Regions from separate parts of the Cryobacterium sp. 10I5 genome, predicted to be linked through region 2. Evidence: predicted binding sites of a transcription regulator. Region 2 holds the regulator's gene; the other holds the start of a gene.
What was found. Region 2 encodes HspR, which represses chaperone genes until heat shock. Its sites were predicted from a motif close to AAGTTGAGTCNNNNNGACTCAACTT; they were not measured.

Region 1 (4,516 bases), on a different contig from region 2:
ACGAACCGCCGGGCCCAGGAACCGCAGGCCTCACGAACCGGAGGGCTCAGACCAGACCGAGCACGACCTTGCCGCGCACGTGCCCACCCATCAGGTACCGGTAGGCGTCCGCGACCTCGTCGAGCGGGAAGACCCGGTCGATCGGCAGCACCACGTCCCCGCTCGCGACCCGGTTGGCGAGGGCGGCCAGGTCGCCGGGACGGGCCGCCTGGCCTCCGACTCCGGTGATGCCGGCATCCGCCCGGTAGCCGCGCGCTGCGATCGTGTTGATGCGGGTGCCGGGCACGCCGAGCTCGAGGGCCGCGTCGATCGTCGCGGGACCGTTGTTGTCGAGCACCGCGGTCACCCGGGGCACGAGCGCCCGCACCCGATCGACGAGGCCCGTGCCGTAGGCGACCGGGATCACGCCGAGACCGCGGAGGAAGTCGTGGTTGGCGGGACTCGCGGTTCCGACCACGGTCGCGCCGGTGCGCACGGCGAGCTGGGCGGCGAGAACCCCCACTCCCCCGGAGGCGGCGCTCACGAGCACGGTGTCCTCGCGGGTCAGCGCCAGGGAGCGCACCGAGGCCGCCGCGGTGCGACCGGCGATATCGAGCGCTCCGGCGGGGAGGAACCCGAGGGCATCCGGTTTGCGGATGATCGCGGACGCGTCGACGACGATCCAGTCCGCCTGGGCGACCATGCGCGCGCCGCCGAGAACGGCGTCGCCGACAGCCCAGCTCGTCACGCCGGCACCGAGTTCGTCGATGACGCCGGAGAAGTCGTTGCCGTTGCCGCTCGGCAGGGCGACGCTGTATGCGCCGGCCGCCGGGCCGCCGCGCAGGATCTTCCAGTCAACGGGATTGAGCCCCGCGGCGTGCACCCGCACGCGCACCTGGCCCCGACCGGCGGCAGGCGGATCGCCGGTGATCACCCGCAGAACTTCCGGGCCGCCGAATTCGGAGAAGCGCACGAAACGAGCCATGTGCCCAGCCTATTCAGGGCGCGCACGCCCCGGCACCCCTCGAACGCGGCGGCGTCACCCGACCGGTTTTCGCCGCCCGCGAACGGCCAGGGCCGGCCGGCTCCGAGGCGTTGCGGGGCACCGGTTCCGGGAATACATTGTCAATAGTTGAGCCCCATCGACTCAACTATTGAAGGTCAATTGAGAATCGTCCGGACTTCCGGGGCGACACCGGACGGATGAGCATCCCCGGAGCCGGACCAAGGGAAGGACACACCATGGCAATGAATTACGATCCGTTCCGCGAACTCGACCGCATGGCTTCGGCCCTCATCGACAACCGGGGGCCCCGGGTCATGCCGATGGACCTCTTCCGGGAGGGTGACCACTACGTGCTGAACGCCGACATGCCCGGCATCGACCCGGGTTCGGTGGACATCGACGTCGACGGCCAGCTGCTCACGATCCGCGGCGAGCGCACGATGGCGAACCACGAGAACGTCAAGTGGCTGACCCGCGAGCGCATGGCCGGCTCGTTCCTCCGCCAGCTCAACCTCGGGCAGGGCATCGACGTCGACCGCATCGGCGCGACGTACAACAACGGCGTACTGAGCGTGACGATCCCGGTGAGCGAGGCCGCCAAGCCGCGCAAGATCGCCGTGACGAACTCGGGAGAGCAGGGCGAGCGAGTTCTGCAGGTCAACGAAGGCGAGCACACAGGCTGACGCGCCCGGCATGATCAGGCACCGCCCTCTGCGGACCCGGAGAATAAACTCCGGGTCCGCAGGCATGTTCGTCTGGAATACACCGGCCGTTCAAGAACGACTGGTCGACTATTCAGGGTAGAGTCAGTCGACTCGACGATGAGTGCACACAGTCCCGACGAATGGAAAGTTCATTTGAACCTGCGAACGGCCGAATACCCTAGGCCGGACTATTTCCTGCTCCACCTCAGCGACACTCACCTCCTAGCCGATGGCGGCCGACTGTACGACCGGGTCGACAGCGCCCAGCACCTCGCCGAACTCTTCGCCGAGGTCGAAGCATCCTCTGGCCGCCCCGACGCCATCGTCATCACCGGCGACCTGGCCGACAAGGGCGAAGCGGATGCCTACGCCCTGGTTCGCAGCATCGTCGAACCGGCCGCCGCTCGGCTCGGCGCCCGCGTCATCTGGGTAATGGGCAACCACGACGACCGCTCGGCCTTCCGTGCTGAACTTCTCGGCCAGCCCTCGTCGACGGCTCCCATCGACCGCGTCGACTACATCGGCGGCCTCCGCATCATCACGCTCGACACCTCGGTGCCCTCCCAGCACTTCGGCACCGTGACCGACGCCCAGCTCGCCTGGCTCACCACCGAGCTGAGCGTTCCCGCACCGGACGGCACCATCCTCGCGATGCATCACCCGCCCGTGCCGAGTGTGCTCGACCTCGCCGTCTCGGTCGAACTCCGCGGCCAGTCGCGCCTGGCCAAGGTGCTCCGCGGCACGGATGTCCGCAGCATCCTCGCCGGGCACCTGCACTATTCCTCGACCGCGATGTTCGCCGGCATCCCGGTGTCGGTGGCCTCGGCCACGTGCTACACGCAGGACCTCAATGTGCCCGTCGGCGGCACCCGCGGCCGTGACGGCGCCCGGGCGTTCAACCTCGTGCACGTCTACCCGGACACCGTGCTGCACTCGGTCGTGCCGCTCGGCAGCTATGCCCCGCTCGACTACATCAACCCGGAGGAGAGCGCCCGACGCCTCGCCGAGTCGGGCATCACGATCATGGACGCGGGTACTCTGCCAGCGCTCCGCGAGCCGCCGATGACCACGCCGATCCCGGTTCTGCGCTAAACGGTCCGGTCCGCGGCGCACCGCCGACGTCACCGACCCCGCCATTGACAGCGGTCGCAGCCGCTGCGGCGGGCGTGACGCTCGACGAGTCCTGCGCCTCGCGCTCCCACGGCGCGACGATCGGGAAGTACTGCTCGAGGAACTCGGTCACGGCTGCGCGGCGCACGTCGTCCGAGATCTCGGGGAAGCTGCCGTCGTTCAGGCAGAACATGTCCTGGTCGCGGCGCTTGCGGAGCTTGTTCATCTGACGCAGGGCGAGCTTGAGCGTCGTCTCGATGTAGAGGGACCTGGCCTGGGTCTGCTCGACGGCGCGCCCGGTGGTCAGCGCGTAGTAGTGGTAGAGCGAGTTCGTCACGGAGATGTCGGTCGCCGAGCGGAACTGGCTCGCCGCCGTGCGGGCGAAGTCCTCGGGGAACTCGGCCTCGAGCTCGTTCAGCACGCTCTTCCGCATCGGTACGGCCGTGTGCTCGAGGTGCCGGGTCGTGACCTTGCCGAAGCGTTCGCGCAGCAGCGCCCGGTTGACCCGGGCAGCGTTCTCGAACCCGCTGCGGCTCGGGTCGTTCTCGCCGAGGCCGATCCGGGTGGATGCCTCGATGAACTTGGTGACGCCGCCGGGCGAGAAGAACAGTTCCGGTCCGATCGGACGGCCGAAGAACATGTCGTCGTTGGAGTACAGGAAGTGCTCGGCGAGCCCGGGGATGTGGTGCAGCTGGCTCTCGACGGCGTGCGAGTTGTGCGTCGGCAGCACGCTCGGGTCCGGGAAGAAGTCTTCGCTGTTCATGATCGTGACGCGCGGGTGCTCGGCGAGCCACTCAGGTGCGGGCGAGTCCGTGGCGATGAAGATGCGGCGCACCCAGGGCGCGAACATGTAAACGCTGCGCAGGGCGTACTTGAGTTCGTCGATCTGGCGGAACCGGGCGTCGGACTCGTCGCCGCTGCCGACGACGTAGGCCTTCATCCGCTTGGCGCGTTCGCGCTGGAAGTCGCTCGAGGAGCCGTCGACCCAGGAGAAGACCATGTCGATGTCGAAGCTGACGTCGCTCGCGAGATCGTCGAACATGTGCTGCAGGGTGCGCCAGGTGCGCCCGAACAGGGTGATGGTGGTCTCGCGGGCCTCGCCACGCGGCATCCGCTTGCGCATCAGGGAATTCTCGACCGGGGCGACGATCTCGTCTTCGCCGAAGAACCAGAGTTCGAACTGGAACGCGGTCTCGGCGCCGTACCGGAGGCGACCGATCGGTTCGATGCGCGGACGGTAGACCCGGAAGACGGATGACTTGCGCAGCGTGGTGAGGGCGCCGTCGGCGAGGAGGAGGGGCTGGGTGAGGTGCCCGTCGAGGGGCTTGGCGTAAAAGGGGTCGTTGGAGAACGCCTCGGCAAGCGCGCGGGTGATGTGCTTGCGGCGCTTGCGGTCGACGGCGAGCACCGGGCGGTCGTGGTCGCCGCGGACGAGCAGGAAGTCGATGCCGGCGGTGTCGAGGGCGTGCGCGACGGCGAGCAGGTCCCTGACCATGGACTCGTGCGGGGTGAAGTGGCCGTTGATGAGGGCGATCTCGCCCTTGCGCACGACGACGTCGTCGCGGTCGAAACGGCGGGTGCGGGCGTCCGGGGACAACAGCACCAGTTCGGGTTCCGCGCTCAGCGAGAGCACCGGAACAACGGGGCCGGCCGGGATGACCGACTGCTCTGCGGCTGAACGATCGACGGTAACCATGGTCCTCCTCGGGAAGTGGGA
Region 2 (15,344 bases):
CATTGTGCACGCTGTTGAGTTCTCAAGGATCGGACGCCTCGACTTCAGGCCCTTACGGACTTTCGCTTCGAGGCAATTCCTTATTCTTCTTTCGTGTCGTTTCGCTCGGTCCCCCGCTAAGGGAATCTGGTGAAACGCCATCAATCTCAACCAACAAATTTACGCGTTGATCGGGATTGGAAGTGGTCCCGCTTGAGGCCGGTAAGCGCTTCGGCTTTCCGAACCTGTGGGGTGACTTAGATGACTTTACGGTGAACCGTGGGGGGCCGCAACTCCCGGGCGCATCCCGGGCGTGTCGGATAGATAACACCCCTATTTCCGGCATGTTTCACGCGGCTGGAGACTGGCGGCGGACGGAGACGGTGACCGTGAACTTGGCGTTCCGACCGACCTGGTGCGTCTCCCCGACCAGGCGCGTGAGCGCCGGCCGATAGCCGAGGTGCGTGTTCCACACCGTCCAGAGCTCACCGCCGGGCCGGAGCACCCGCGCGGCGTCGGCGAAGAGCTTGAGCGCGATGCCGGCATGCACGGAGGATCCGATGTGGAACGGCGGGTTCAACAGGATCAACTCGCTCGAGGCATCCGCCTGGGACCCGAGCGCGTCATCCCGCACAACCGTTACCCGGTCGGCGAGGCCGTTGGCGATCATGGTGGCCCTGGCGGATGCAACGGCAGCGGCCGACTGGTCGCTCGCGATGACCCGGAGTCCGGGTCGACGCTGCGCGAGCGCGGCCGCGAGTACTCCCGTGCCGCAGCCAAGGTCGATCGCGCGAACGGCATCCGGTTTCATCCGGTCGAGGAACTCGAGCAGGTACCGGGTGCCGATGTCGATGGTGGTGCCGGCGAAGGCGGCGCCATGGGCGCACACGTTCAGCCCCAGGTCTTCGTGCCTGCTGACGTGCGGCCAGGCTGGGATCGCGGGCTCGGACGCTCGGATGGGGCCGGTGGCACGCAGCACCCGGGACTTCTGCCGGGCCGGGGAGACCTGGAGCCGCTCGAAGTGGCGCGCGAAGACCTCGTTCATGGCCGGGGTCATGTGCTTGAGACGCCCACCGGCGACAACGACGACCGCGGGATCGGCGAAACGCGCGATCGCGTCGGCGACCTCGTCGAGAGCGGCGAGGCTGCGAGGCAGCTGGAGGAGAACGAGGGTGGCGCCGGACAAAAGCTCCTCGCCCAGCGGAAAGGAGCGGTACCGGTCGGCCAGACCGAGCTTGTCGGCATTCAGGTCCAGGGCGGCCTCGCCCGAGAGTGCGTCCTGGTGCACGCGGATGCCGGTGGCCCCGAAGAGCGCAGCGGCGCCGAGGGTGAGAGCGCCATATCGGTCCTCAATGACGACGAGCCGTTCAGTGGGAAGGCTCGCCGCCGCCTCGTCGAGGATCAGGCGGTCGCTCGCGTCGACGGCGAAGAGGTTGGAGGCTTCGACGTCGGGGAAACGCCGGAGCGCGGCGAAGTCGAACGCGGCGGGGTCGAATGCCGGAATTTCGGGCGCCACGGGATCAGAGATCATCGAGCGGGCGCCAGATGACAACCTGGTTGGCGCGGCGGGTGCGGGTGCCCGCGCGCATCGAGATGACCTCACCGGCCGGGCCGGCCGCGAAGACGCGGCGGCCCGGACGGTTCAGCAGTTCATCGGCGAGTGCCGACTCGAGTTCGTGCAAGCGCGATTCGAGCCGGCGCACGTGGTCCTCGAGCGCGATGATCCGCCGGATGCCCTCGAGGCTCACGCCTTCGGCACCGAGCTCCGCGATCTCGCGCAGTTTCACCACGTCACGCATCGAGTAGCGGCGAGACCGGCCCGGGGTGCGGTCCGGGCTCACCAATCCCAGGCGATCGTACTGTCGCAGCGTCTGCGGGTGCATGCCCGCAAGCTCTGCGGCAGTCGAGATGACGAACACCCGGGAGTTCTCGTCCACCGTCAGTCTCTCGCTCTCGCGAGCAGCTCGTCACGCGGGTTCTCGTCCGGGAGAGCCGCGGCGAAAGCAGTGAGCTTTTCCTCGGCTTCCTTGGACAGGTGCGACGGCACCGCGACCTGGACCTCGGCGAGCAAGTCGCCGGTGCCCTTAGGGGTCACGACACCGCGGCCCTTGACCCGCAGGACCCGTCCGCTCGGCGTGCCGGGGGCGATGCGCAGTTTGACCGGCGCCCCGCCCAGGGTCGGCACCTCGATCGTCGCGCCGAGTGCGGCCTCGACGAACGTCACGGGCACGTGCAGCCTGAGGTTCAGGCCGTCACGCTCGAAAACGGCGTGCTTGCGCACGGTCACGGTGAGGACGATGTCGCCGGCCTCGCCGCCGTCCGGGCTGTGCTGGCCCTGGCCGCGGAGCTTGATCTTCTGCCCGTCGGCGACGCCCGCGGGAATCCTGACTTTGATGGCCCGGCCGTCCTGCGTCTGCAGGGTGATCTGGTCACCGTGGGTCGCGGTGATGAAGTCGACGGTCGTCGATGCAACCACGTCCCGCCCGCGGGTCGGCCCGCCATAACCACGGAATCCTCCCGTGGACGATCCGAACCCGCCTCCACCGCCGCCCCGGCCGAACATGCCGCCGAGCAGGTCGTCAAACCCGCCCTGCTGCTGATAGGAGTAGCCCTGTTGCCGGGCACCCCCACCGAACATGCCGCCGAAGACGTCGTCGAAGCCGCCGCCCTGCTGGGAACCCCCGCCACCGGGGGCGGTGAAGCGTGCTCCACCGCCCATGGCCCGCACAGCGTCGTATTCCTTCCGCTGTGCGGGGTCGCCGATCACCGAGTGTGCCTCGCTGATTTCCTTGAACTTCGCTTCCGCCGCAGGATTGCCCGGATTCGAGTCCGGGTGATACTTGCGGGCGAGCTTGCGATAGGCCTTCTTGAGGTCGGCCGGCGTCACGTCTTTCGAGACGCCGAGGACCTTGTAAAAGTCTTTGTCGAACCAGTCCTGGCTAGCCATCGCTCGGTACCTGGACTACGACCTTGGCAACACGCAGAAGCGTCGAGCCCAGGAAATAGCCGGTCTCGACCACCTCGCCGACTGTGTCGACCGTCACATCGGCCGTGGGCATCTGGAAGATGGCCTCGTGCATTGTGGGATCGAACGGTTCGCCGACCGTGCCGAACGGCTTCACGCCAAGGCGCTCCACGCTCGTGCGCAGTTTGGCTGCGATGGTGCTGAATGCGGAGTCTGCGACGAGGTCGCCGTGCTTCTCGGCACGGTCCAGGTCGTCGAGCACCGGGATCAGGCCCTTGACGACGTCCACGGTCACGCGCTCACGCTCGATCTCGCGGTTCGCCTCGGTGCGCTTGCGGTAGTTCGCGTATTCGGCGGTGACCCGCTTGAGGTCGGCCAGGTGTTCGCTCGTCGGCTCTGCGACTTCCCGGCTGGCGGCGTCCAGGATGTCCTGGACCGTCAGCTCGTCTTCCTCGATACCCTCAGCGGATGCCGCGGCCTCGGAGTCAGCGGAGGCCTCTGCTGCTGCAGACTCATCCGCAACAACGGGCTCCACCTCCTCGTCGGACGGCTCGTTCTTCGGGCCCTTGTCCTTGGCCATTACTTCTTGGTTTCTTCCTCGTCGTCGACAACCTCGGCGTCAACCACATCTTCGTCGGACTTGCCCGCGTCAGCGGTCGGTTCGCCGGATTCGGTGGGGGGCGTCGCGGCATCCGCCTGGCTCGACTTGTAGATGGCCTCGCCGATCTTGCCCTGGCTCTCGTTGAGCTTGTCGTACGCGGTCTTCACCGCGGCCTCGTCGTCTCCGGCGAGCGCAGACTTGAGTGCGTCGACGTCGGCCTGGACCTCGGTCTTGACCTCGGCCGGGAGCTTCTCGTCGTTTTCCTTGAGGAGCTTCTCGATCGAGTACGCGAGCTGCTCAGCGGTGTTGCGAGTCTCGGCGCTTTCGCGACGACGCTTGTCTTCTGCGGCGTGCTCTTCGCCCTCGCGCACCATGCGCTCGATGTCTTCCTTCGCGAGCGAGGAACCGCCCGTGATGGTCATGGACTGCTCCTTGCCGGTGCCCTTGTCCTTGGCGGACACGTGCACGATGCCGTTGGCGTCGAGGTCGAACGTGACCTCGACCTGCGGGATGCCGCGCGGGGCCGGCGCGATGCCGGTCAGCTCGAAGGTGCCGAGGTTCTTGTTGTCGCGGGTGAACTCACGCTCGCCCTGGAAGACCTGGATCGCGACGGACGGCTGGTTGTCGTCTGCCGTGGTGAAGGTCTCGCTGCGCTTGGTCGGGATGGCCGTGTTGCGCTCGATGAGGCGCGTCATGATGCCGCCCTTGGTCTCGATGCCGAGGCTCAGCGGGGTGACGTCGATCAACAGGACGTCCTTGCGCTCGCCCTTCAGCACGCCGGCCTGGAGTGCGGCGCCGACGGCGACGACCTCGTCCGGGTTGACGCCCTTGTTCGGGTCCTTGCCACCGGTCTCGCTCTTGACGAGCTCGTAGACGGCGGGCATACGCGTCGAACCACCGACGAGCACGACGTGGGCGATGTCGCCCACCTTGACGCCGGCTTCACGGATGACGTCCTGGAACGGCTTCTTGGTGCGGTCGAGCAGGTCTTCGGTCATCTTCTCGAACTGGGCGCGGGTCAGCGTCTCGTCGAGGTTGGCCGGGCCGTTCTCCGTCAGGGAGAGGTACGGCAGCTGGATACTCGTGGACATGCTGCTGGAGAGTTCCTTCTTGGCCTGCTCCGCGGCTTCCTTGAGGCGCTGCTTGGCGATCTTGTCCTTGGAGACGTCGACGCCGGTGGTTTCCTTGAACTTCTTGATCAGGTAGTCGACGATGCGCTGGTCCCAGTCGTCGCCGCCCAGGCGGTTGTCGCCGGCGGTCGAACGCACCTGGATGGTCGAGAAGTCGTCGTCCTTGCCCACCTCGAGGAGGGAGACGTCGAACGTTCCGCCGCCGAGGTCGAAGACCAGGATGAGCTCGTCTTCCTTGCCCTTGTCGAGGCCGTACGCGAGGGCCGCTGCGGTCGGCTCGTTGATGATGCGGAGCACGTTGAGGCCCGAGATCTCTCCGGCCTCCTTCGTGGCCTGGCGCTCGGCGTCGTTGAAGTACGCGGGGACGGTGATGACGGCATCCGTCACCTTGTCGCCCAGGTACTGCTCGGCGTCGCGCTTCAGCTTGGCGAGGATGCGGGCGGAGATCTCCTGCGGGGTGTACTTCTTGTCGTCGATGCCGACGGTCCAGTCGGTGCCCATGTGGCGCTTGACGGAGGAGAGGGTGCGGTCGACGTTGGTGACGGCCTGGCGCTTGGCGGTCTCACCGACGAGCACCTCGCCGTCCTTGGTGAATGCGACGACGGACGGGGTGGTGCGGAGCCCCTCGGCGTTCGCGATGACGGTGGGTTCTCCACCCTCGAGGACGGCCACCACCGAGTTGGTGGTTCCGAGGTCGATGCCTACTGCACGGGCCATGTGTGCGTTCTCCTTCAAAGTGTGAGCTCAACGGGACAATCGGTATGATCGACCAGAGTTGAGCGGTATTGACTCAAGTGTGGCACCGCCGGAAATCGGAGTCAAGCCAGCCACCTGAAAGTTGAGTGTGAGTGACTCAACTTTGCATTTCGGAGTAATTTCCCCGCTGTTCCCCGGCGACCACTACTCTGAGCGCATGACTGGGACAGCGGAACAGAACGAGACGGCTGCGGCACCCACCTCGGCCGGCCGCGGCGTGATCGCCTGGAGCCTCTGGGACGGCGGTTCGGCGGCATTCAACGCCGTCGTGACGACCTTCGTCTTCACGGTGTACCTCACCGGTTCGTCGTTCGGCGACAAGGACGTCATCTCGGCCCAGCTCGGCTGGGCACTCGCGATCGCCGGCCTGCTCGTGGCGCTGCTCGCGCCGATCACGGGGCAACGCTCCGACGCTTCCGGTCGCCGCAAGCTCTGGCTCGGCGTCAACACCTTCATCGTCGTCGGCCTCACCGCCGCGATGTTCTTCGTCCAGGCCTCTCCCGACTTCCTGCTGCTCGGCCTGATCCTCCTCGCCGTTGGGACCGTGTTCTACGAATTCGCGACCGTCAACTACAACGCGATGCTCGGCCAGGTCTCCACACCGAAGACGATCGGCAGGGTCAGCGGCTTCGGCTGGTCGATGGGGTACTTCGGCGGCATCGTGCTGCTGCTCATCCTTTACTTCGGCTTCATCCACCCCGACGTCGGTCTGTTCGGCGTCACCGACGCCAACGGGCTGTCGGTGCGGGTGTCGATGCTCATCGCGGCCGCCTGGTTCGGCCTGTTCGCCCTGCCGCTGTTCTTCCGGGTGCCCGAGTACGCGGCGCCCGCCGCCGCCCGGCGGGAGCGGGTCGGTTTCTTCCGTTCCTATGCCGTCCTCGGCAGGGACGTTGCCGCACTCTGGCGCGGCGACCGCCAGATGGCGCTGTTCCTGATCGCGAGCGCGGTCTTCCGCGACGGCCTGACCGGGGTGTTCCAGTTCGGCGGCATCCTCGCGGCCGGCACCTTCGGCTTCTCGAGCGGCGACGTGATCATCTTCGCCATCGTCGCCAACATCATCGCCGGCATCTCCACGGTGCTCGTCGGCCGCCTCGACGACCGCCTCGGTGCCAAGAACGTGATGGTGGTCGCCCTGTCCGGCACGATCGTCGCCGGCCTCGCCGTCTTCTTCTTCGCCACCGGCGGCGCGACGATGTTCTGGATCTTCGGCCTGCTGATGTGCGTGTTCGTCGGCCCGGCCCAGTCGGCCAGCCGCAGCTTCCTCGCGCGCAGCATTCCGGCCGGCCGCGAGGGCGAGATCTTCGGCCTCTACGCGACAACCGGCAAGGCAGCGACCTTCCTCGCACCCACGCTCTTCGCCCTGTTCGTGAGCCTGTCCGGCAGCCAGGTCTGGGGCATCCTCGGCATCGCGCTCGTACTCCTGGTCGGGCTGCTCCTGCTGATCCCGGTGAAGTCGAAGCAGCACCCGCTCGGGTAGCTGGGCGGACCCTGCCGCCGCCGCAACTGTTCCCGGTGCGGACAACTGTTCCTCGCGCGCCGGCCACAGTTGTCCGCAGCGGCCACAGTTGTCGGCAAGGCCGGGGCGGGGCGAAGTCAGGCTGGGCGGACCCTGTTCATCGTCTGGACATCCGCTGGGATCTCGGCCTCGGCCGGGTTCTTTGTCAGGCTGGAGGCATGACAACTCAGCAGATCCAGAAGGCCGAACTTCTCAACGCGCTCCACGTTCCGGGCACGCCGCTCATCGTGACGAACGTCTGGGACGCCATCACCGCGAAGATCGTGTCCCAGGCGCCCGGCGTGGAGGCCCTCGCGACGGCCTCGCACTCGGTGTCGAACGTGCGCGGCCTCGAAGACGGCGGCGGGCTCACGGTTGACGAGGCCATTGCGGCGGCGCGCATCATCATCGGTGCGGTCGACCTGCCGGTGTCGGTCGACTTCGAGAAGGGCTACGCGGCGGATGCCGCCGGCGTCGCCCGCAACGTCCGTCGCCTCGTCGAGGAGGCCGGCGCCTCGGGCATCAACCTCGAGGACTCGATCGGGGCCGCCAAGGCACCGCAGTACGACATCGCGACCGCGGCCGCCCGGGTGGCCGCCGCGCGCACCGGGGCCGATGCCGCGGGCGTACCGCTCGTGATCAACGCCCGCGTGGATACCCTCGCCGGCGGCGGTGAATGGAGCGAGGCCGTCGCCCGTGCCAACGCCTACCTCGACGCCGGCGCCGACGTGATCTTCTTCCTCGGTCTCAGCGACGAGGACAAGGTCAAGCGGGCCCTCGACGAGGTCGACGGCCGCATCTCCGTGATCGGGCACCCGGGGGCGGTTCCCCTGGCCCGCCTCGCCGAACTCGGGGTCTCCCGGGTGAGCTTCGGACCCGGCACCCTCGGCCTCACGCTCGCGGCCCTGCAGCGCTCGGCGACCCAGCTCACCTCGCTCGGAGAATACCCCGAGGATCTGGGCTTTCCCTTCTCGCTGTAGCGTGAAAGATCAGGCAGCATCCCGATCTGCAGGTGGCCTTGGTCAGCGGATGCGGGTGGCCTCGTTGTGCTCGACGAGCACCCAGGTCGCGCCTTCGTCGTTGGAGACCCAGCCCTCCCAGGAGTACGCGTCTGCCGTGATGGACACGAAGTTCCAGCGGATCGGCCGCCCGTCGGTGCCGGTGCCGTCCTGGCGCAGCCCGTTGCGGTGCGGGGTCGCCACGAGGTGGCAGTACTCGCCGATGGCGGGGGCGAAGTAGCTGACCCGCCAGGCGCCGGCGTGCGGATCGTAGACGCGCACGGCCATGGCCACGGTTTCCCGGCCGTCGGGATGCGTGTCGCTCACGGGAACGTCGACGACCTCGACGTCCTGCACCGCACGCCCGTCGAGCACGAATTCGACGACCCAGGTGAACTGGCGCTCGTGCCAGTCGCCGGTGGCCTCGTCCAGGCGTGAGCCCGTCGCGGCCCAGCTGCCGACGAGCTGGCCGAAACGACGCATCCGGCCCGGGTATTCGGGCGTCGGGCCGGGCGCAATGAGCGCCTCGGCAAAACCGGGTACGGATGTCGTCGTCATGCCTCCGATTTTACCGGCCGCATGTTGCGCCCGTGTGAACCCGGCACGGGTCCTCCGATCGGCCCTTTTCACTCCGCCCTGGCCCCCGGACCTGCCGCTCGATGACACAACCCCGGTTGCGACCGCCGTGGGGGGCTAACTCAGGAAGACCGCGCGGCCGACCGCAGGCACCCCGCGTAGGAATGTGGCCGATGCCCGCCGGCCCGGCAAATCTCCTGAGTTGGCCACACCGGTACCAGGACAGATGTGCACGTCCACCGCGACGCCCGGCCGAACGCGAGAAGACTCTCGGGTGCTTCCGGGGGCTAACTCAGGAAATCCGTGCGACCGATCGAGGACGGCCCCGGACCAGTGCGGCCGATGCCCGCCAGTCCGGCAAATCTCCTGAGTTAGCCACGCGTACTGCCGCGGAGGGGGTGCAGAGCAGGGGTGGCGGCTACTCGACGCCCGTGGTCGGCTCGACGGAGACATCCGTGCGGTGGAAGTTCTGGAACGAGCGCGACGCCGTCGGCCCGCGCTGGCCCTGGTAGCGGGAGCTGTACTGGCTCGAGCCGTATGGGCGCTCGGCGGCGGAGCTCAGCTGGAAGAAGCAGAGCTGGCCGATCTTCATACCCGGCCAGAGCTTGATCGGCAGGGTGGCGACATTGCTGAGCTCGAGGGTCACGTGGCCGGTGAAGCCCGGGTCGATGAATCCGGCCGTCGAGTGGGTGAGGAGGCCGAGGCGCCCGAGCGAGCTCTTGCCCTCGAGTCGGGCCGCGATCGTGTCGGCGAGGCTGACTCTTTCGTAGGTGGAGCCGAGCACGAATTCGCCGGGGTGCAGGATGAACGGCTCGTCGTGGGGGATCTCGATCAGCCGGGTGAGTTCGGGCTGGTCTTCCGCCGGATCGATATAGGGGTACTTGTGGTTGTCGAACAACCGGAAGTACCGGTCGATGCGCACGTCGACGCTCGAGGGCTGGATCATCTCCGGAGCGTAGGGCTCGAGCCCGATTCGTCCCGCGTTGATTTCGGCCTTGATATCACGATCGGAGAGCAGCACGGGTCCAGCCTAACGGCGAGGACTTGATATGCTGGCACGGTTCCGGTGCAGGCTCTGCCCGCGGCCGGACGCGCGGATGTAGTTCAATGGTAGAACTTCAGCTTCCCAAGCTGATAGCGCGGGTTCGATTCCCGTCATCCGCTCACTAAAGTTGTGTTCCCTCCCAACTGTTGCGGTGTCTCGCGGCTGTCGGTGCCGGGGCGCCTGCCGACTCCGGTATTCTCGACGCGGACTGAGGAGTACCCGTGACTGACCCCACTTTGCGAATGCCGGACACTGTTTTCCGGGCGGTACTGGACCTGGGCGACCTGCCGTTGGAGCTTCCCGCGCTCCCGACCCGGTTCCGGAACCCGGTACTGAATGCCGATTGGTTCGTTGACGACGAGGGCGAGGGCGACGAGGAAGAAGTGGCCGTGTTCTCCGTCGAGCTCGAGGGAGGACAGCTGCACCTGGAAACGACCGCGGGCGGTGTCGATCACCACTTCCACGGCGCGGACGGGGAAGAGACGGACAACAGCCCGTGGCCCAAGCGGGAAACCCGGGACCTCCTGGCGTGGGCCCTGGCGCTGGTCGAGCACACCCTCCCGCTTCTCGAAGACCTCACCGAAGATGCCGAAGAGGCGGCCGATTGGCACCACGAGGGGCTGCGGGTCTACGCCCGTGACTTCGGACCGGTGCCCTTGGAGATCGTCGACGTTGCCATCCCCGGTGAGCAGATGATGCTGCCGTGGCTGGGGTCCGGGCGCACGGACCATCTGCACGCGGACGACGAGGCGCACAGCCTTCTCCTCACGTGGAACCCGGACGACGCGGATCCCGAGACGCCGATTGTTCGGGCGTGGCTCGATGCGGGCACGGGAGAACCGGTGTCCGAGGCGGTCGCCGGTGTCGACTGGGTCGCAGTCGGGCTTCCCGAGGAGGAGGTGCGCGCGTGGTTCGAGGCGTTCTACCTCAACCACGAGGTCCTCGGTGACCCCGCCGAGCTCATCATGCGTGCCGCGCTGAACCGGATAGCCGGTCTCGGCTAGGCCCGGCTGGGTCTGGGCGGCCAGCTCGTGCCCAGGACGCAGCTCGGTACCCGGGGTCAGTGCCGCAGGCTTGCTGCCTGACGAGCCAGCCCTTCGATGCGTGTCCAGTCGCCGAGTTCAATCGCATCCAGCGGAGTGATCCACGTGCCGCCGATGCATCCCACGTTGGGCAGCGCGAGGTAGATGGGCGCGCTCGCGAGCGTGATCCCGCCGGTCGGACAGAACCGCGCCTCCGGAAGGGGCGCCGCGAGTGAGCGCAGCACGGCGTGGCCGCCGGAAGCCTCGGCGGGAAAGAACTTCATCGCCGGGTGTCCGCGCTCGATCAACCGCAGGACCTCTGACGCGGTGGCAGCGCCCGGCAGGTAGGGCAGACCGGATGCGTCCATCGCGTCGAGCAGGGCATCGGTCGACCCGGGCGAGATCAGGAACTGAGCTCCGGCTGCGACAGCCCGACGCACGAGGACCGGGTTGTTGACCGTTCCGGCGCCGATGACGGCGTCGGGTACCTGGTCGGCAATGGCACTGATCGCACGCAGCGCAGCCGGGGTGCGCAGCGTCACCTCGATGACCGGCAGGCCGCCGGCGACGAGCGCCCGAGCCAGAGCCACCGCGCGGTCGGCATCCTCGATGACGACGACGGGGATCACGGGTGCGAGCTCGAGCAGTTGGGCGGCGTTCAGGGTGGACATCAGAGGACTCCTTCAGGTGTGTTGGTGATGACGCTGGCGCCACGGTCGGCCGGGCCGACCTGCCGGCGAAAGACCGAGAAGAGCTCCCGCCCGGTGCCGGACCAGCTGGCGTCGTCGAGCGCGGCACCGGTGATTTCGCGGGCGGCGAAGACGTCGTCGTCGATGAGGACGTCAAGGGTGCCCGCCGTCGCGTCGAGACGTACGAGGTCGCCATCGCGGATGCGGCCGATCGGACCGCCCGCTGCGGCTTCGGGGGTGAGGTGGATGGCCGCCGGGATCTTCCCAGAGGCGCCGGACATCCGCCCGTCGGTGACCAGCGCGACCTGGTACCCGCGATCCTGCAGGATGCCGAGCGCCGGGGTGAGCTTGTGCAGCTCGGGCATTCCATTGGCGGACGGGCCCTGGTAGCGAATCACGGCCACGAGATCACGGTCAAGCTGACCGGCATCGAATGCCGCCAGGAAGACGTGCTGGTCGTCGAACACCACCGCGGGCGCCTGGATGACGTGGTGTTCGGTCGCCACCGCGGCGACCTTGATGACGGCGCTTCCGAGATTGCCGTCCAGGATCCGGAGCCCGCCGTTCGGCGCGAAGGGCGCAGAGGCCGGCCGCAGCACGTCCGTGTCGAGGCTCTCAGTCGGTCCGGGGCGGTAGCTCAGGGCGGTGCCGTCGAGCACCGGTTCCCGGCGATAGGCATCAAGCCCTGCGCCGGCGACGGTGCGGACGTCGGGGTGCAGCAAGCCGGCGTCGAGGAGTTGACCGATCAGGAACGCCGTGCCTCCCGCGGCGTGGAAGTGGTTGATGTCCGCAGGGCCGTTCGGGTAGATGCGGACCAACAGGGGAACGACCTCGGACAGGTCCGCGAAGTCCTGCCAGGTGAGCTGGATCCCCGCGGCGGCCGCGATGGCCGGGAGGTGCAGCGTGTGGTTGGTCGACCCTCCCGTGGCCAGCAGGGCAACGACCCCATTCACGATCGACTTCTCGTCGAAAACGCGTCCGATCGGGGTGTACTGGTCTTTCAGCTCGGTCAGCGCGACCACCTGGCTGGCCGCTGCCGCGGTGAGCGCCTCGCGCAGCGGAGTGTCGGGGCTCACGAAGCTCGCTCCGGGGAGATGCAGTCCCATGACTTCCATCAGCATCTGGTTGGAGTTCGCTGTTCCGTAGAAGGTGCAGGTGCCTGCGGAGTGGTACGACGCCGTCTCGGCCTCGAGCAGTTGCTCGCGACCGGCCAGTCCCTCGGCGTAGAGCTGGCGGATGCGGCTCTTCTCCTTGTTCGGGATCCCGGAGCTCATCGGCCCGGTCGGCACCAGGATGGCCGGGAGGTGACCGAAGGCGAGGGCGCCGATGACCAGGCCGGGCACGATCTTGTCGCAGACGCCGAGGAGCAGCGCGCCGTCGAACAGGTCGTGGGCCAGCGCGATGCCGGTCGCCATGGCGATCAGGTCACGGCTGAACAGCGACAGCTGCATGCCGTCCCTGCCCTGGGTGATGCCGTCGCACATCGCGGGCACGCCGCCCGCGACCTGGGCGATGCCTCCGGCCTTCCGGACGGCGTCTTTGAGGATCGCCGGGTAGGCGGCGAACGGCTGGTGGGCGGAGAGCACGTCGTTGTAGGAGGACACGATCCCGATGTTCGGCTTCACGAACCTGCGCAGCGCGGCCTTGTCCTGCTGGCCGGTGGCAGCGAACCCGTGAGCGAGGTTCGCGCACCCCAGGCGACCGCGGGTCGGTCCCTGCTCCGCGGCGGCATCGATCCGGGCGAGGTACCTCGCCCGGGTCTGCGCGCTGCGTTCGATGATGCGGCGCGTGACCGCTTCGACGACCGGGTGGATCACCGCGGTGGTGACCGGCATCTGAGCGGCGGAACGCCCGGGTTTGCCCGCACTGAGCGCTGACGAGCCGGCGGCCGGTAGCAGGCCGAGCATCGTGACGATCCTGGCGGCCTCCTCGGCGGGCGGTCGAGCCGCGTCGATGAGGATGCCGCGCTCATCGGGATCCAGAGGCTCCAGGGTGTCCAGCTGCGAATCCAGAAGACTGGCCGGCATGTAGTGGTCGAGGCGTGCGGACATCCGTGCGCCGAGCAGTTCCTTCGAGCCGACGAGATGCACGAAGATCACGTTCTGCTCGCGCAGCACGTCCCGGTACTTCTTTTTCAGCGCAGAGCAGGTAATGATGCCGGGAACGTCGGCCGTGGTGTGCCCGAGGATCCACGTCGACACGGTGTCGAGCCAGGGCCAGCGGTCGTCGTCGGTGAGTGGAGTGCCCGACGCCATCTTGTTGACGTTCGCCTCGGGGTGCAGATCGTCGCCCTCGACGAAGTCCCACCCGAGCTGGCCGGCGAGGAGAGCGGCCACCGTCGACTTGCCCGACCCGGAGACACCCATCACAACCAGGACGGGCTGCCGACCGGGCGCGACAAGCGGGGGCCGGGGTTCGCTCCCGACGGGGGTTGGTGTGGAGGCGTCCATCACCACGGGTGCTGTGAATGAGTACATCGTCGTCCTCTCGCGAGGGCGCATCGGCGCGACCTCATTGTCAGGCCAGGTCACCGCGCCCGCCTTCTGCAGGTACAGCGATGTTGACGCTGAATTTCATTAATCAGATTAATCTGATTAATGAGCTGTGCCGAGTGTGTCACGACGGCAGAGGGGCGTCAAGTCGACGATTCTGCCGCACCGACCCGGCGAGCGCGGCGCTCCCGTCGACCCGGCATGCTTGCCTGCTATCGTGCGGGGATGATGACTGAGGGCTTCACGATTCGCAACACGACGGCGGCAGACTGGCATGAGGTCAGGGAACTTCGGCTGGAGATGCTCCGGGACACGCCCCTTGGGTTCGGGGAGACCTTTGACGCCGCACTCGCGCACGACGAAGCCGAATGGGCCATGCGCGGAGCACGCGGCACCAACGAACATTCGATCGTCGTCGTGGCGATCACGCCCTCTGGACGTTGGGTCGGGACGATGGGCGGCTACATCCCCGACGAGGCCACCGGGCCGTTGCTCGTCGGTGTCTACGTTGCGCCCGACTTCCGGGGCGGGGTCGCCGGCGTGACGGATGCCCTGCTGTCACGGATCGAGGACTGGGCGCGCACGGAATCGGGTGGGCTCACGCTGCACGTGCACGAGCACAACGACCGCGCCCGCGCCGCCTACGAGCGCCGCGGCTTCGCGGCAACCGGCGTGACCGAGCCGTATGTCCTCGACCCGACGACCCGGGAGCTCGAAATGGTCAAGCAGCTGCCCACTCCATAGGCGGGAACCGCCGCCTGGTGCTGGGGCCGGAGTAACACCTCTGCGATCATGAGGCTATGGACTTCGGCAATCAGGCAACGATCGGCGGATGGTGGTTCGCCCTGACCCTCGTGAACGCAGGTTTGGCAGAGTCGAAGGGGCGCGGCCGGCTTAGCGACGCCGCATGGAGCGTTGCGGCAGGATAGATCCGTGAACTCAATTTCTCCGGACGTCCTCGTGAGTACCTACCTGAAGGCCCTCAGCACAGCAGACGCTGGCCTGGCAATCAACCTTTTCACGCCGGACGGGGTCGTAGATTCTCCTCTCTACGGTGTCCAGCCAGCGCGAGACTTCTACCCGGCGCTGTTCGCCGACACTGCAGAGTCCGTGCTCACGCTCCGGGAGACCCTCCTGAGCGCAGACGCCAAGACGCTTGCATTCTGGTTCGATTTCGATTGGGTTCTCGCGAACGGAACTCCTGCCCCTTTCACTGTTGTCGATGTCGCTGAGCTTGATGAGGGTGGACTCATCCGACGCCTGCACATCGTGTTCGACACTCATCCCATCCGGGGCTCCTGGCAGATCCAGAACCAAGGGTAGGGCAACAGCAGCCGGCCGGGCTTCGACCGCTCTCCGCCCTGCTAGCGCCGCGCCAGGGCGGCGATGAACCCGCCGACGAACGAGTCGCCCAGTCCGATGGTGGTGGGCGAGGCAACAGTGAGCGCGAACGCGGGCAGGCACCGGACGGTGTGCCCCATCCGGTCTTCGAGATCGGAGGCGAACCGAGTGCCGGGCACGCTGGGCATCCGGTTGTCGACTTCCCGGTAGTCCTGCTCGGTGAAATCGTCCCCATAGCAATATCGCGTGCTCGCC

Region 1: the regulator HspR is predicted to act here: its motif matches at 1,109-1,133, upstream of QN350_RS19025 (Hsp20/alpha crystallin family protein).

The regions. Positions count from the first base shown of each region.
Region 1 is NZ_JASJVI010000149.1:93-4,608, forward strand. It holds gene QN350_RS19020 (NADP-dependent oxidoreductase) at 47-964, opposite strand; gene QN350_RS19025 (Hsp20/alpha crystallin family protein) at 1,222-1,668, shown strand; gene QN350_RS19030 (phosphodiesterase) at 1,843-2,781, shown strand; gene QN350_RS19035 (stealth family protein) at 2,711-4,495, opposite strand.
Region 2 is NZ_JASJVI010000007.1:41-15,384, forward strand. It holds gene QN350_RS03895 (class I SAM-dependent methyltransferase) at 329-1,510, opposite strand; gene QN350_RS03900 (heat shock protein transcriptional repressor HspR) at 1,500-1,916, opposite strand; gene QN350_RS03905 (DnaJ C-terminal domain-containing protein) at 1,919-2,926, opposite strand; gene QN350_RS03910 (nucleotide exchange factor GrpE) at 2,919-3,524, opposite strand; gene dnaK (molecular chaperone DnaK) at 3,524-5,392, opposite strand; gene QN350_RS03920 (MFS transporter) at 5,589-6,908, shown strand; gene QN350_RS03925 (isocitrate lyase/phosphoenolpyruvate mutase family protein) at 7,106-7,906, shown strand; gene QN350_RS03930 (hypothetical protein) at 7,949-8,482, opposite strand; gene dcd (dCTP deaminase) at 8,919-9,521, opposite strand; tRNA gene QN350_RS03940 (tRNA-Gly) at 9,594-9,664, shown strand; gene QN350_RS03945 (hypothetical protein) at 9,788-10,549, shown strand; gene eda (bifunctional 4-hydroxy-2-oxoglutarate aldolase/2-dehydro-3-deoxy-phosphogluconate aldolase) at 10,606-11,238, opposite strand; gene edd (phosphogluconate dehydratase) at 11,238-13,070, opposite strand; partial or broken gene QN350_RS19945 (gluconokinase) at 13,188-13,757, opposite strand; gene QN350_RS03960 (GNAT family N-acetyltransferase) at 13,974-14,492, shown strand; gene QN350_RS03965 (nuclear transport factor 2 family protein) at 14,682-15,071, shown strand; gene QN350_RS03970 (ADP-dependent glucokinase/phosphofructokinase) at 15,113-15,344, opposite strand, start outside.